Regions from separate parts of the Variovorax sp. genome, predicted to be linked through region 1. Evidence: riboswitches for the same ligand, from Rfam matches in the RefSeq annotation. Region 1 holds a riboswitch; the other holds the start of a gene.
The links. A riboswitch is a leader RNA that binds a small molecule or an ion and turns the genes downstream of it on or off. The one in region 1 is predicted to bind glycine.

Region 1 (5,594 bases):
CACCTCTGGAATGGCGGTTTTGACCACATTCATGAGCGAACCTCCTCGGCGAGCAGGTGGTTTAGGTATTTGCCGTAACCATTCTTTTGCAGCGGCGCGGCAAGCTTGGCCAACTGATCGCGATCGATAAATCCGTTGCGCCAAGCGATTTCTTCCGGGCAGGCAATCTTCAGCCCTTGGCGATGCTCAAGCGTCGCAATGAATTGGCCCGCTTCAAGCAGGCTCTCGTGCGTGCCAGTATCCAGCCACGCGTAGCCGCGCTGCATGATCTGCACATTGAGCTGGTCGAGGTCTAGGTACGCCTGATTTACAGCCGTGATTTCCAGTTCCCCGCGCGCGCTCGGCTTCACCGCCTTCGCGATGTCCACGACTTGGTTGTCATAGAAGTAGAGGCCCGTCACCGCATAGCTACTCTTCGGCTTCAGCGGCTTTTCTTCGATGCTGCTGGCCTTGCCCTTGGCGTCGAATGCCACCACTCCATACCGCTCGGGGTCGTGCACGTGATAAGCAAAGACGGTGGCACCAGAGTTCTTCGCATCAGCACCGCCGAGCAGATGTGCCAGGTCATGCCCATAAAAGATGTTGTCCCCCAACACCAGCGCACTGGGCGAATTCCCTACGAACTTCTCACCAATGATGAAAGCCTGCGCCAGCCCATCCGGACTCGGCTGCACTGCGTATTGCAGATTGATGCCCCACTGGCTGCCATCACCCAACAGTTGCTGGAACCGCGGCGTGTCCTGCGGCGTGCTGATGATCAAAATGTCGCGCATGCCGCCCAGCATCAGGGTGCTGAGCGGGTAGTAGATCATCGGCTTGTCGTACACCGGCAGGAGTTGCTTGCTCATGGCCAGCGTGGCCGGGTGCAGGCGGGTGCCCGATCCACCGGCCAGGATGATGCCTTTGCGTTGAGTTGTCGTGGTCATTCTTTTCTTTGGTGTGTATTCGCTTCTCAGAGCGTCTCGCGCAGCATGCGCGCAACGCCTTCCTGCCAAGGCGGCAGGCGCAGGCCGAAAGTGGTCTGCAGCTTGGTGGTATCCAGACGCGAGTTGTGCGGGCGCTTCGCCGGGGTCGGGAAGGCGCTGGTCGGCACGGCCTCGACAGCCTGCGGGCCGGCCTTGAGCTCGACACCGGCCTGCTGCGCCATTTCGAGCACGAAGCGCGCATAGCCGTGCCATGTCGTTTCACCGCCCGCAATCGCGTGATAGAGCCCGGCCTTGGCCGGATCCTGCAGCGTGGCGCGGATGGCATGGGCCGTCACGTCGGCCAGCAACTCGGCACCTGTGGGCGCACCGAATTGGTCGTCGATGACGGTCAGCTTGTCGCGCTCCTTGGCCAGGCGCAGCATGGTCTTGGCAAAGTTGCCGCCGCGTGCCGCGTACACCCAGCTTGTGCGGAAGATCAGGTGGCGCGGGCAGTGCTGCGCCACCAACTGCTCGCCTTCGAGCTTGGTCTGACCGTAGACGCTGAGCGGGCCGGTCGCGTCGTCTTCCTTCCAGGGCTTGCTGCCGCTGCCGTCGAAGACATAGTCGGTCGAGTAGTGCACCATCAGCGCGCCGATCTGCTGGGCGGCTTCGGCCACCACGCCGGGCGACGTGGCGTTGAGCTTGCGCGCGAATTCGGGTTCGCTCTCGGCTTTGTCTACTGCGGTGTGCGCCGCGGCATTGACGATAACGTCCGGACGCACCCTCAGCACGGTTTCCGCAAGCTGATCAGGACGGTCGAAATCCGCTGGGAAGTCGGTGCTGTCGGAACCGAGTGCCAACAAATTACCTAGCGGCGCGAGGCTGCGCTGCAGTTCCCAGCCGACTTGGCCGCCCTTGCCCAGCAGCAGCAGCTTCATGCCGTGGCCTTTGCGTCGTACTGCTTTTCCACCCACTCGCGGTAGGCGCCGCTTTGCACGTTGCGCACCCATTCGCTGTTCGCGAGGTACCACTCGACGGTCTTGCGAATGCCGGTGTCGAAGGTCTCGGCAGGCTTCCAGCCGAGCTCTGCTTCGAGTTTGCGCGCGTCGATGGCGTAGCGGCGGTCGTGGCCGGGGCGGTCGGTGACGTAGGTGATCTGTTCCTTGTAGGGCTTGCCGTCGGCCTTGGGGCGCAGCTCGTCCAGCAGCGCGCACACGGTATTGACGATCTCGATGTTCGGCTTCTCGTTCCAGCCGCCCACGTTGTAGGTCTCGCCCAGTTTGCCGGCCTCGAGCACGCGGCGGATGGCGCTGCAGTGGTCCTTCACGTAGAGCCAGTCGCGCACCTGCATGCCGTCGCCGTACACAGGCAGCGGCTTGCCAGCGAGCGCGTTGACGATCATCAGCGGGATGAGCTTCTCGGGGAAGTGGAACGGGCCGTAGTTGTTGGAGCAGTTGGTGGTGAGCACCGGCAGGCCGTAGGTGTGGTGCCAGGCGCGCACGAGATGATCGCTGGCGGCCTTGCTGGCCGAGTAGGGGCTGTTGGGCTCGTACTTGTTCTCTTCGGTGAAGGCCGGGTCGGTCTTGGAGAGCGAGCCGTAGACCTCGTCGGTCGATACGTGCAGGAAGCGGAAAGCGGCTTTCTGATCGGCTGGCAGCGCGCTCCAGTGGCCACGCACGGATTCGAGCAGGCGGAAGGTGCCGAGCACGTTGGTCTGCACGAAGTCTTCGGGACCGTGGATCGAGCGGTCCACATGCGACTCGGCGGCAAAGTTGACCACGGCACGCGGCTTGTGCTCAGCCAGCAGGCGGTCGACCAGGGCGCTGTCGCCGATGTCGCCCTGCACGAAGATGTGCTTCGGGTTGTTCTTGAGCGACGCGAGCGTCTCGAGGTTGCCGGCGTAGGTCAGCTTGTCGAGGTTCACGACAGGCTCGTCGCTGGTAGCGATCCAGTCGAGTACGAAATTGGCGCCAATGAAGCCAGCGCCGCCGGTAACCAAGATCATGGGGTCCCCTGAATGTTGAAAGTCATCGCCGTGTCGCAATGAACCTTAACGTTCGATTATCCCATTGGGCCAATTGACGGAAACACAAGACGTTACCGTTCTTCCCTCGCCGTGTTTACAATCGTTCGCGATACCGCAGGAGAGCGGGCCACCCCGGTGGCCCTACCGAAGGCGCAAACTCCCATAAACGCTCAGGTCGGCCCGACGAAGTCTTGTATTTCGGCAAGGGGTCAGTACTGCATCAACTGAAACGCCGTCTGGAGAGACGCCACTTCACGTGGCGCACCGAAGGAGCAAATTCGTTGCAATGGCGCAACGAATGAATCTCTCAGGTACCGAGGACAGGGGGAGCGGCAACTTGGACAGCGGTCGTCCGGTTGCTTGCTATTAATTCAATAGTATTCACCATCGCCCGCCGTTCAAGCGCAGCACCTCAAAGGTACTTGAAATGCGCGTGATCGTTCTTGGCGCCGGCCTGCTCGGCGTGACCTCGGCTTACTACCTCCAGCAACTCGGCCACGAAGTGACCGTGATCGACCGGCAGGCCACCCCGGCCGCCGAAACCAGCTTCGCCAACGGCGGGCAGATCTCCGTCAGCCATGCCGAACCCTGGGCCAACCCCAGCGCGCCTCTCAAGGTGCTGCAGTGGCTGGGCAAGGAAGATGCCCCGCTGCTGTTCCGCATCCGCGCCGACATGCGCCAGTGGCTATGGGGCCTGCAGTTCCTGCGCGAATGCACGCCGGCGCGCACCCGCCACAACATCGAGCAGATCGTGCGTCTTGGCACATACAGCCGCTCGATGTTGCAACAGTTGCGCCGCGACACCGGCATTGCCTACGACCAGCGCACCCAGGGCATCCTCCATTTCTATACGACGCAGAAGGAGTTCGACGGCGCCCTCGCGCCCGCCGAGCAGATGCGCGCCCTGGGCTGCGAGCGCCAGGTCATCTCGGCAGACGAGGCCGTGAAGATCGAGCCCGCCCTCGCCCACATCCGCCCCAAGCTGGCTGGCGCGACCTACACGGCCGAAGACGAGTCTGGCGATGCCAACCGCTTCGCGCGCGAGTTGTCCCGGCTCGCGGCAGAAGCCGGCGTGAAATTCCTGATGAGCCACACCGTCACCGCCCTGCGCGAGGCCGGCGGCAGCATCGATCACGTGGAGGTCACCGATGTCGAAGGCCGCTTCCAGCGCATCCGCGGCGATGCCTTCGTGATGGCGATGGGCTCGCTGAGCCCGCTGCTTGCGGCGCCGCTGGGTATTCGCCTGCCGATCTATCCGGCCAAGGGCTATTCGGTCACGCTGCCCGTCAAGGACGCGTCCAAAGCCCACCAGGTCTCGCTGACCGACGACGAATTCAAGCTCGTGTTCTCGCGCTACACCTCGGAATCCGGCGACCGCCTGCGCATCGCGGGCACGGCCGAACTCAACGGTTACGACCGCGACCTGAACCGCGTGCGCTGCGAAGCCATCGTGCGCCGCGTCGAAGAGCTGTTCCCCGGCGCCGGCGACACCACGCAGGCCCAGTTCTGGACCGGCCTGCGTCCCGCCACGCCGAGCAACGTGCCGCTGATCGGCAAGACCAAGCTCGCGAACCTGTTCCTGAACACCGGCCACGGCACGCTCGGCTGGACGCACGCCTGCGGCTCGGGCAAGTCGATCGCGCGCATCGTGAGCGGGCTGGCGCCGGAGGTCGATTTCGCGTTCACGGGAATGCCGGCGCCGCAGCCGCGCGTGCTGCAACCGGCGTGATCGGCGGCTGAAAGGCGGTCAGTCGTTGGCCGTGAACACCGTCAGCACCCCGGTATACCCATACAGGTGGTGCCGCGCGATCTCCCCGGCGGCGAAGAACCCGACCAGCGGCACGTCGCCCAGCGCGTGCCGCACGATCTGCAACTCGGCGCCCGGCGCGCCGAAATGCGGCCCGCCACGCCCGGAACAGCTCACGTACACCGCTCCCGCGATGCGCCTTGCCGGATGCGGCGCCGCCTCGGCCTCGCCCGCCGCCACGGCGCGCGCGGTGGCCAGCGTCTGCTCTTCCGGCTCCAGCTCTTCACGGATCTCGGCGCAGATACGCATCAGGTCCAACCGCGCCGCCTGCGCATTGCGGCGGCAGAAGGTCAGGCGCATGCCGGCTTCGGCCGTGTCGGCAATCGCGATGCCGCGCCGCGTCGGGTCGAGCCCGATGATGTGGCGCACCAGCACGTCGGCGCCCAGGTCGCCGGTGCGGCGGATGCCGTCGCTGCCCGCGTCGGCCAGACCGACCAGCGTGTTGCGCACGGCGTCGATGGCTTCCTGCGGCCGCTCCAGCGACACCTGCAGATCGGCCAGCAGCACGTCGAGCGCGGGTTCGCCGTCGAGCCTGAGCAACAGGTTGCCGTCGGCCTCCGTGATCTCTCTCTCGCGCACCGCGCCCGAGCGCAGCGGCTGGCAGCCCTGCGTGACGCGCGACACCAGCCGCACGCCGTCACCGAACACCACGCCCGACAGGCCGCCTGAAAACACGCCCCCCGCAGCCCCGTGGCCGCGGATGTTGCCGTTACCGCCGATCGCGAACTGCAGCGCGCCGCCACGGCCCGACGAGAGCCCGCCGAACAGGTAGCCGGTGTCGGTGCGGCCCGCCATCTCGGCGATCAGCTCGGTCAGGTCCGGCGTGGCCGGATCGGCGTGCACCAGCGCGGTATGG
Region 2 (5,594 bases), 2.9 Mb from region 1:
CGCCCACCAGGCGGCCCGGCAGCGAGCGCTTGAACTCGTCGCGGCAGGCCAGGTAGGCGGCGTGCGGGCCGCCGTTGCACAGCGGCATGCCGAAGCGCTGCGTGGTGCCGCAGACGATGTCGGCGTCGAACTCGCCCGGCGCGACCAGCAGCGTCAGCGCCAGCAGGTCGGCCGCCACGATGAAGGCGGCGTCGCACTGGTGCGCATGGCCCGCGAGCGGGCGCAGGTCGTGCACGTGGCCGGTGGTGGCGGGGTACTGCGCGAGCACGCCGAAGAAGGCGCCGCTCACCATCAGGTGCGGCAGCGTTTCCGACACCGTGCTCACCTTCACTTCGATGCCCAGCGGCGCGGCGCGCGTCTTGATGACCTCGATGGTCTGCGGATGGCAGTCGCCCGACACCAGGAACACGTTGCTCTTGCTTTTCACGCTGCGCTTGGCGAGCGTCATGGCTTCGGCTGCCGCCGTGGCTTCGTCGAGCATCGATGCATTGGCGATGGCCATGCCCGTGAGGTCGCACACCATCGTCTGGAAGTTGAGCAGGGCTTCCATGCGGCCCTGCGAGATCTCGGCCTGGTAGGGCGTGTAAGCGGTGTACCAGGCGGGGTTCTCGAGGATGTTGCGCAGGATGACGCCCGGCGTGTGCGTGCCGTAGTAGCCCTGGCCGATGAAGTTCTTGAACACCTTGTTCTTCGACGCCATCGCCTTCAGCTCGGCCAGCGCGTCGGCTTCGGTCACGGGGGCCGGCAGCCGCATCGGCCGCGCGCGGCGGATGGCCGCGGGCACGATGCCGTCGATGAGCTCCGAGCGCGTTTCCGAGCCGATCACCGGCAGCATGCGCGCCTCGTCCGCCGCATCGATGCCGATGTGGCGGGCGAGAAATTCTTCGGCGTTCTCTAGTTCTTGCAAAGAGGGAAGGGCGGGAATCGGCATGGCGGTGAGGGCTCGGGAGGAAGGGGGCTCGGAAGAAGAATCAGGCGATCAGGATTCGGCCGCGAACTTGTCGTAGCTGGCGGCGTCCAGCAGGGCGTCGAGCTGCGCGGGCTCGCTCAGCTTGACCTTGAAGAACCAGCCGGCGGCCAGCGGGTCGCTGTTGGCCAGCGACGGGTCGGCGCGCAGGGCTTCGTTGACTTCGGTGATCTCGCCCGACACGGGCATGAACACGTCGGCGGCGGCCTTGACCGACTCGACGACGCCGGCAACTTCGCCTTGCGCGAAGGTCTTGCCGACTTCGGGCAGGTCGACGAACACCACGTCGCCCAGCGCGTCCTGCGCATGCACGGTGATGCCGACGGTGGCCGCGTCGCCTTCGGCCGACACCCATTCGTGGTCCTTGGTGTACTTGATGCTCATGAGAAAACTCCTCGTGGAAAAAATGAATCGGGGTGCAGAGCCTAGCCGGGTCTGCCGCGTTCAGCCGCGGTAATAGCGGGTCGGCACGAAAGGCATGGTCGAGACTTCCATGGGCACCGGCTTGCCGCGCACGATGGCCTGCACGCGGGTGCCGGGCGCGGCGAAGGCGGTGGCCACGTAGCCCATGGCGATGCAGCGGTCGGCCGTGGGGCCGAGCAGCCCGCTGGTGACGATGCCGATGTCCTGGCCTTCGAATGACTGCAGCACCGTGCCGTCGCGCACAGGAATGCGCTCGAGCGCCACGAGGCCCACGCGCTTGCGCTTCAGCGTGTCGTGGTCGGTGTGGCCGGCGGTGCCCGCCGTGGCGGCGGCAAGCTGCGCGAGGATCTTCGCGGCGCCGGGGAAGCCGCCTTCGCGCGCGCCGCCCGCGCGGCGCACCTTCTGCATCGCCCAGTTGAGCGAGGCCTCGACCGGCGTGGTGGTGGTGTCGATGTCGTTGCCGTAGAGGCACAGGCCGGCCTCGAGCCGCAGCGAATTGCGCGCGCCCAGGCCGATGGGCTTGACCTCGGGCTGGGCCAGCAGCAGGCGGGCAAGTGTTTCGGCATCCTTGGCGGCCACCGAGATCTCGAAGCCGTCTTCGCCGGTGTAGCCGCTGCGCGTGACGAAGGCGGGAAGGCCGCCGATCTGCACCGCGCCGCCGGTCATGAACACGAAGCGCTCGATGCCGGGCGACAGGCGCGCCAGCGTGGCCGCGGCCTGTGGGCCCTGCAGCGCGAGCAGGGCGTGGTCGGGCAAGGGCTGCACTTCGCAGCGGGCGCCGATCTTCTGCTGGATGTGGGCGATGTCGGCCGCCTTGCAGGCGCCGTTGACGATCACGAAGAGCGAGCCGTGGCCTTCGTTGAAGAACATCAGGTCGTCGAGGATGCCGCCTTCGTCGTTCAGCAGCAGGCCGTAGCGCTGCTTGCCGGCGGGCAGGTCGATCACGTCGACGGGCATCAGGGTTTCGAAGGCGGCCGCGGCGTCGGGGCCGACGAGGCGCAGCTGGCCCATGTGGGAGATGTCGAACAGGCCGGCCGCGTCGCGCGTGTGCTTGTGCTCGGCCATGAGGCCGGCGGGGTACTGCACCGGCATGGAATAGCCGGCGAAAGGCACCATGCGGGCGCCGAGCTCCACGTGAAGGTCGTGCAGCGGCGTCTTGAGAAGTTCGGTAGCGGGTGCGGAGGAAGCGGCCACGGGGCACTCCAAAGGGGCAGACAAAATCCATGACGCAAGCCATGGGCCACCCCTGCTGTCCGCTTTACCTGAGAGATTCGCCCCACGATCGGGGTTTGCTCCTTCGGTGGGCCGCTGCGCCGTTTGCGGTACGGCGGCCTCTCTCCAGCAAGGAAACGCCGGTGTTCGCCGGCGCCTTGTCAGTCCTTTTGCCTGAGCGTTCGGGAAACCCCTGCGCCTTCGGCGGCCCCGGCTTGCGGGGCTCTCTCCTGACTCTGCTGAGTGTAGTTGATGCGCGGCGGCGTTCGGGGCGAGTGCGCGGTTCCAGTCAGTGCACGACTTCAGCCGGCGGCAGCAGCTTGTCGATCCGCTCGCGCAGCGACTCGGCGCGCTCGGGGCCGGCGGCTTTCTCTATTTCGCTGAGCATCAACGCGGCGATGGTCAGCATGGCCTCGCGGTCGCGGGCTTCGCGCAGGGCGTCGCGCATCTGCAGTGCGAACTTGGGATCGCGGCGCACGAACATGCGCTCGCAGATGTCGAACAGGAACATGCGCGTGGTGGCCAGGGAGCGCTTGCCGTCGAAGGTGTCGGCCGAGGTGGCGATCTGGATCGGCTCGGTAGCGGGGATCGGTGCGGGCTGGGCGGGCGCCGGGGCAGGGGGCGCGGCTTGGGGGGCAACCGCGACGTTCGGGGTTTGCAGATAGCCGCGCTGCACCAGTGTCTGGATGGCCTGCTCGGCTTCGTCGCGGGTGCTGAACAGCGGGCTGAAGTCGGTCAGCGAGCGCCGCCCGTCGGCCATGAGCAGCAGTGCGCGTTCACGCTGGCTGAGCGTGCGCTGTCCGCCCTGGAGTTCGTCGCGCGCCTTGTCGGTCTTGGTGGGAAACATGGCAGCCACAGCTTTCGGAGATCGAGGGCAGCAGCATCGTTGCAAGCGGTGACATCTTCATGAACCCTTTTCGCTTACGGAAATGGCAGTTTCCCCACACGATTTCCCGCTACCGTCACGGCCTCGCCCGGCGGTATGCTCCGGCACCGCGGAGGGGCCCACCACATGCTTCCCATCGTCTTTGCACTCATGGCGACAGTCCTGCTGCTCGTCTGGATGGGCTTTTTCATGATGGGCTCGCTGCCGCTGCTGATCCTCAAGCACGACACGCCGCTGGACTCGCGCTTCATCCGTGGCCTGTTCAACGTGTATTACCTCGCGATGATGCTGACGGGCAGCGCGGCGGCGCTTTGCTACGCCTGGTCCGGCCGGGCGGTCTTTGCCGTGGGCATGGCCTTCATCGCTGGCCTGGCCTTCTCGCTGCGCTGCTGGCTGATCATTCCGCGCATGGACCTGCTGCGCGGCACGATCCCGGCGGTCGACGTTTCGGCCCGCCGGTTCCGCCAGCTTCACATTGCCGGGATGGCGCTCAACGTGGTGCAGCTGGGCACCGTGGCCTGGGCCCTGACGAAGCTGGGGCTGTGAGCCTTCAGCCGCCCGCGCTTTCCTTGCGGATCAGCCACTGGTTGCCCACGCGCTGCAGCTCCAGCGTCTTGCGGCCCGTCTCCTTCAACTTGTCGGCGCGGTAGACCTGCTTGAACCTGGCGCTCGCGGACTGTCCGTTGACGCTGATGACGAGGTCTTCGATGCCCACGCTGATGCTCGACTTGTCCGCGATGCGCGCGCGCCGGTCGGTCTCCCAGCGCTTGCGGTCCTGGTTGCGCGGCGGCGTGAAGTCGGGCGCGTAGGCGGCGAGGTAGCGGTCCGCGTCGCGGGCCGACCAGGCCGCGGCCCAGGCGCGTACGGCAGCCTCGACTTCGGCGATGCCGACCGTGGGAGCGGGTACCGCTGCCTCGGTGGCGGACGGCGTGGCCGGCGCGGCCGGCGACGCGCCGAATGCGGCCGTGGTCAGCAGCAGTCCACCGGCGAGCAGGCAGGTCGTCAAGGATCGGTTCATGGCGCAGTTCCCTCTTTGTCAGTTATAGGCGTCGAATCCGACGCCGATTCTGGCAGTGAACGAACGTGCCCGCGGTGCTCAGGCGGCCGCGCCCTCCACCTCGGCCGGCACCGCCTGCATCGACCGGTTGCGCAGCCTCAAGGCCAGCACCGTCGCGACGCAGAGCACGCACAGCACCGTCGTGAGCGTGACGCCGAGGCCGCGCGCATCCGACAGCATGCCGAACAGCGGCGACACCAGTCCGCCCACCGACAGCGCCAGTCCCAGCGTGATGCCGCTGGCCGTGGCCGGGTTGCGCGGCAGATAGTCCTGCGCCAGCGTCACCTGCGCTGCGAAGGGCAGGAACATGCACATGCCGAGCAACGCGGTGCAGGCGAGCGCCCAGCCGGCGTCCGGCGCGAGCACCAGGCCCGCGAGCGACGGCAGCGCGAGCAGGTAGCCGGCGCGGATCGTGCCCATGCGGCCGATGCGGTCGCCCAGCCAGCCGCCGAGCAGCGTGCCGACAGCGCCCGCAGCGGTGAACGAGGTCAGCGCCGCGGCGCCCTGGAAGGCGGTGCCGTGCAGGTCGCGCGTGATGCGCAGCGACAGCATCGACAGCACGGTGACATACGGGATCGACCAGCCGACGATGGTCGCGACCAGCAGGCTGAAGGCGCGCCAGTCGTTGTGCGGCTTCAGCACCTCGCCGCCCGCCTTGCGCGCAGCGGCTGCCGTGGCGGCCGAGGCCGCGCCGCTGCCGGCATTCGCGATCATCCACACGATGCCCATCGCCAGCGCGGACACGCCCAGCAGGTAGCTGCGCGACAGGCTGGCGCCGCTCACCACGGTGGCAGCCAGCACCGGCGCGAACGACGCGCCGATGGTCCCGCCCACCGAGAACACGCTCATCGCCTTTTGCGACGCGCCGCCGGCCGCGCGCGCTGCCACAGTGGCGGGCGGGTGGTAGGCCGCGATGCCCAGCCCGCACAGCACCATCGCGATCCAGGTCAGCAGGTAGCTGTGGCTCAAGCCTGCCAGCACCACGCCCAGCGCCGCCACCATGAAGCCGGTGGGCACCAGCCAGCTGCGCGGATGGCGGTCGGCGTACA

Region 2: another riboswitch for glycine. It lies ahead of gcvT (glycine cleavage system aminomethyltransferase GcvT); the one in region 1 lies ahead of ACQY8B_RS20540 (D-amino acid dehydrogenase).

Annotation. Positions count from the first base shown of each region.
Region 1 covers NZ_OZ257247.1:4,365,014-4,370,607, forward strand. The annotation lists gene rfbC (dTDP-4-dehydrorhamnose 3,5-epimerase) at 1-33, opposite strand, end outside; gene rfbA (glucose-1-phosphate thymidylyltransferase RfbA) at 30-926, opposite strand; gene rfbD (dTDP-4-dehydrorhamnose reductase) at 953-1,843, opposite strand; gene rfbB (dTDP-glucose 4,6-dehydratase) at 1,840-2,910, opposite strand; glycine riboswitch at 3,037-3,140, shown strand; glycine riboswitch at 3,158-3,265, shown strand; gene ACQY8B_RS20540 (D-amino acid dehydrogenase) at 3,359-4,660, shown strand; gene ACQY8B_RS20545 (FIST signal transduction protein) at 4,679-5,594, opposite strand, start outside.
Region 2 covers NZ_OZ257247.1:1,439,576-1,445,169, forward strand. The annotation lists gene gcvP (aminomethyl-transferring glycine dehydrogenase) at 1-931, opposite strand, end outside; gene gcvH (glycine cleavage system protein GcvH) at 980-1,351, opposite strand; gene gcvT (glycine cleavage system aminomethyltransferase GcvT) at 1,412-2,584, opposite strand; glycine riboswitch at 2,630-2,742, opposite strand; glycine riboswitch at 2,755-2,845, opposite strand; gene ACQY8B_RS07035 (hypothetical protein) at 2,892-3,449, opposite strand; gene ACQY8B_RS07040 (hypothetical protein) at 3,615-4,034, shown strand; gene ACQY8B_RS07045 (L,D-transpeptidase Cds6 family protein) at 4,039-4,506, opposite strand; gene ACQY8B_RS07050 (MFS transporter) at 4,585-5,594, opposite strand, start outside.